2 regions of the Paenibacillus sp. RU5M genome follow, and region 2 is predicted to be linked to the other one. Evidence: predicted binding sites of a transcription regulator. Region 2 holds the regulator's gene; the other holds the start of a gene.

Region 1 (2,206 bases), on a different contig from region 2:
CCTACCCGTTTTGCCATCGTGGATGCAATTGTATTGGCCTGAATTTCGAGGCTTTCTCCCAGCCCACCGCGTGCCGGTACAAACCAGACACCTTTCAGCGATGTTGGCGGAGTCAGTTGCTCTGCGACTCCAGCCGTTGTTGAACCGCCAGTTACGGCGACAACATCGTTATCAGTCATAATATTACCCAGAGCCTTCGCTCCGGCTCTACCCAGTTCCCGTTTGGCAAATGGAGAAATGTCCGAATCACCAGGAACCACAACTACCTTTTGCAGACCGTAGGCTTGCTTGATGCGCTCTTCCAGTTCGGATAATCCGAACAGCTCTTTGGCGACGGGTTCCAACTGCTGCAGCAATTCATGCCCTGCCTCACTGATCTTCATGCCTGCACTGTCAATTTCAATAAGTCCCTGAGCCTTTAACAAATCGGTCTCAGCCCTCAGAACCCGCTCGGTCATCTGCATGGAATTAGCTAACGTTCTTCGTCCGATCACATCCGATAACATGATCTGGTGCAGAATCGTATACCTCTTCTTCAAGACATCCATGAGATCAGGCAGAAGCTGCTTTTGCACTTCTAAAATCGTTCGCATGCTTTCCACTCCCGCAAGCTTCTCGTTCCAAGCTTTCTTTCATGGCCCCAAAACGTCCCGGGTTAACTTTTTAAGTCCCACGTCTATTCTACCTAAAACTGACGTGACATGCAAGTGTTTCGAAGCGTTAATTCGACACGTTTCAGGCGTTTGTACGCGCCTATTTTCACAATGTCAATCTACTATGATCGAGAACAACCTGTTCGACACCATATATAGAAGCAAAGTAAAATTCTCATCTACATATTGCTTGCTATGGTTTTTCATATGGCATGTCCAAAACCTCTTTTAGCATTTACCTATTTGCGCTCTTTATCCACTTATTTTCATCATGATCAATTTCAGGGTAATCCAAACCAAAACAGCGAACATCAGCTTGCAATTAAATTACTCATGAGCTATAATCATTATTGCTGTCACATATTTGAAGCTTCTATTTCAAAACTGCTTTTATGCAACTATGTTTGCAGCAATAATCAATGTGCGCCCGTGGTCCAATGGATATGACGTAGGCCTCCGAAGCCTGAGATCCAAGTTCGATTCTTGGCGGGCGCGCCATTCTTAATTAGTAGCTCATAACACTCTTAACCAATGAAACCGAATAGGTTTCTTTTTTTTCAAACTTAGTTTGACTTTCTTTGACTTTTTGTTTGGAATTGTTTATGATGTGGGTAATACGGTAACAGTTTATATATAACACCAATTAACATTTACATTTCTGAGGAGGTTTTTCACGTGAGTTATATTCCAATGGTCGTTGAACAGAGCAACCGCGGTGAGCGCGCCTATGACATCTATTCCAGATTGCTGAAGGATCGTATCATCTTCCTTGGCAGTGATGTAAATGACGTTGTGGCGAATTCCATCATGGCACAGATGTTGTTCCTTACTGCGGAAGATCCGGAGAAAGACATTCACTTATACATCAATAGCCCAGGCGGATCCATTACAGCCGGTATGGCGATTTACGATACTATGCAATTCATCAAACCGGATGTATCTACCATCTGTGTAGGTATGGCGGCTTCGATGGGTGCATTCCTGTTGAACGCAGGTGCCAAAGGTAAACGTTTTGCATTGCCTAACAGCGAAATCATGATTCACCAACCACTTGGTGGTGCGCAAGGTCAAGCTTCGGACATCGAAATTCGTGCCCGCCGCATCCTGAAAATGCGTGATACTTTGAACCGCATCATCGCTGAGCGCTCAGGCCAACCGCTGGAGCGTATCGAGAAAGATACAGATCGTGACTACTTTATGAGTGCTGCTGAAGCTGCCGATTACGGTATCATTGATAAAGTTATTGAAAACGTAGGTTCCCAAGGCATCTAAAGCCGAGGCGAATCGCGAATTAAACGGATATACCATATAGCCAACTCAAACGGCAACGCCCAGTTGAGTTGGCTATATGAAAAAAGGACGCTCTCGTCAATATGACGAGGGCGTCCTTTTTTTGAAGATAATTTAAAAGTGCATGATACAAATTCAATCGATTCACTTAACTTTCATAGAAAATCTAATACTTTACTTGTCTGCTGTTAAGCCACTGAACGGCTCTGTGCCTTTAGGAAGCAACTCTTTGTATGTGAACGGGAATTCCGGGAAACCCTCCG
Region 2 (2,206 bases):
CTATCTAATGGCGCCAGCCAGAAGGCTATATATTATGATGAAGCTGGTAAAGCACAAGGCTATGTTTTATATGAGGTTAAGGAAAGAAAGTTTACCATTAAAGAGATCATTTATCTGAATGAAGAGACAAGACAAGGTTTGTGGACCTTTATTGCCAACCATGATTCCATGATTGAGGAAGTCACTTTACAGGCACCAGCCAGTGATATGCTTGCTTTTCAATTAGATAATCCGCGGATTCAGCAGGAAATTGTACCTTTCTTCATGGCACGTATTGTGAGTGTAGAACAATTTATTTCACAGTATCCTTTTGCGAGCCCAGACTCACCAGTACAGATTAATCTCCAGGTAGAGGATGCCCATGCACCATGGAATGAAGGGGTATGGCAGTTGAATGTGGCGATGAATGGTACAGCTTCGATATGGAAAACATCTGAGTCGGCAGCTAAAGATCAGACTGTTAAAGTAGACATACAGGCGCTTACCGCAATGCTGATGGGGTATCGTAGGCCCGCAGAGATGGCTCAAATAGGTAGAATTGAAGGACCGAATGGAGCGATTAAGGCTTTGGAGCAAGCGATTCCTGAACGGGAAACGTATTTACTTGATTTTTTCTGATCCTCATAGAGTAACGAGTATTCTAGGATCAATTTCATAGACTTAACTTGTATAGCATTACGACGTAAGTGTGAGACAAATGGACTTCTCCAGCTATTTTGGAGAGGTTTTTTTGTGTCAGCCGAATATTTCGTGTAAAATCGTAAAAAATGAATAGTGCTCCCTCTTGGCAAAACCACAAAATATGCTATAATGTATATAAAGTCAAAGAAAGTCAAAGTCAACTAAAGGTTAAATACTTACGTAGCTTTCTTTCTGCAATCCGGTGGTGGGAGCCATATTAAAGGTAGTACACATCAGCGGATAAAAGCAATATTAAAGGACCTTCGAGCGTCCTTCGCTCTCCTGTTAAAGACCGTTGAAGATCAGTTTCGCTGTTTCCTTGATTGGTTAAATGGGTTGAGAAGGTGTACTCTGTAGGGGCGTGTGGGTCCTTATTGACTTAACGTTTCAGACAGTGGAGGATGAGTGGATGCGTAATATCTCTGATATTATCGAACAATATCTGAAGAGTATTTTGCATGAAAGTCCCGAAGGATTGGTCGAAATTCAACGTAATGATCTGGCTGATCAATTTTCATGTGTGCCTTCCCAGATCAATTATGTCATCAGCACCCGATTTACACTCGAAAAAGGTTACCTTGTGGAGAGTAAACGTGGCGGCGGCGGTTATGTTCGCATACAGCGGATTGAATTGCCGGCTCACTCGGCTCTGCATAACCATTTGCACCATAGTATTGGAGATGAGATCGGGCAGACAGCTGCCGAAGGTCTGATCTACCAACTGGAAGAAGCACGTTTCTTGAGCAAAAGGGAAGCCGGGTTGATGCGGGCAGCTGTTTCGAGAGAGATTATATTGGTCAAACTTCCTTACCGGGATCAAATTCGTGCCAGAATGTTAAAGGCGATGTTAATATCTTTGCTCGGTAAATGAAAACTATCGGGATCAAGGGGGTACATCATTGTGCTGTGCCAAGAATGCAACAACCGTCCGGCAACACTCCATTTCACGAAGATCGTGAACGGAGAGAAGACGGAATTCCATATTTGTGAGTCATGTGCTCGTGAAAAAGGGGAAATGATTCCCGGAACATCCAACGGATTTTCCATTCATAACTTATTGTCCGGGTTGCTTGATTTTGAACCCTCAGGCAAGAATGGCAGTGCGGGAGCAACACCTGCGCAATCCCTTCGTTGTGAAGAATGCGGCATGACCTATTCACAGTTTAGCAAAATCGGCCGCTTTGGCTGTAGTTCTTGTTATAAATATTTTGACAGTCGTTTGGACCCACTATTTAAACGGGTTCACGGTAGCACTTCCCACGTGGGTAAAGTGCCTGCACGGGCTGGTGGTCGCATCAAGGTCAAAAGACAGATTGCTGATCTGAAACGGGATCTTCAGGAGAGTATAACGCAAGAGGAGTTTGAAGAAGCCGCTCAAATTCGTGATCAGATCAGGGAACTTGAAAAAGAAATAGCTCAGGAGTAAAGTTTGTGATGAGTAGGAGGGATGCGTAATGCCTAATCTGCGTTTTACAGAGAAGGCGCTCAGCGACTGGATGCGTAGTGATGCGGCTGATTCCGAAAT

What was found. Region 2 encodes CtsR, which represses protease genes until heat stress. Its sites were predicted from a motif close to ATGGTCAATAAAGGTCAAACA; they were not measured.
Region 1: the regulator CtsR is predicted to act here: its motif matches at 1,219-1,239, upstream of clpP (ATP-dependent Clp endopeptidase proteolytic subunit ClpP).

What each region holds. Positions count from the first base shown of each region.
Region 1 is NZ_OBQM01000014.1:36,298-38,503, reverse strand. Features, by position in the region: gene CRO25_RS28485 (sugar-binding transcriptional regulator) at 1-593, opposite strand, end outside; tRNA gene CRO25_RS28480 (tRNA-Arg) at 1,077-1,151, shown strand; gene clpP (ATP-dependent Clp endopeptidase proteolytic subunit ClpP) at 1,329-1,925, shown strand; gene CRO25_RS28470 (PdaC/SigV domain-containing protein) at 2,118-2,206, opposite strand, start outside.
Region 2 is NZ_OBQM01000021.1:863-3,068, forward strand. Features, by position in the region: gene eis (enhanced intracellular survival protein Eis) at 1-618, shown strand, start outside; gene CRO25_RS31205 (CtsR family transcriptional regulator) at 1,091-1,552, shown strand; gene CRO25_RS31210 (UvrB/UvrC motif-containing protein) at 1,583-2,107, shown strand; gene CRO25_RS31215 (protein arginine kinase) at 2,136-2,206, shown strand, end outside.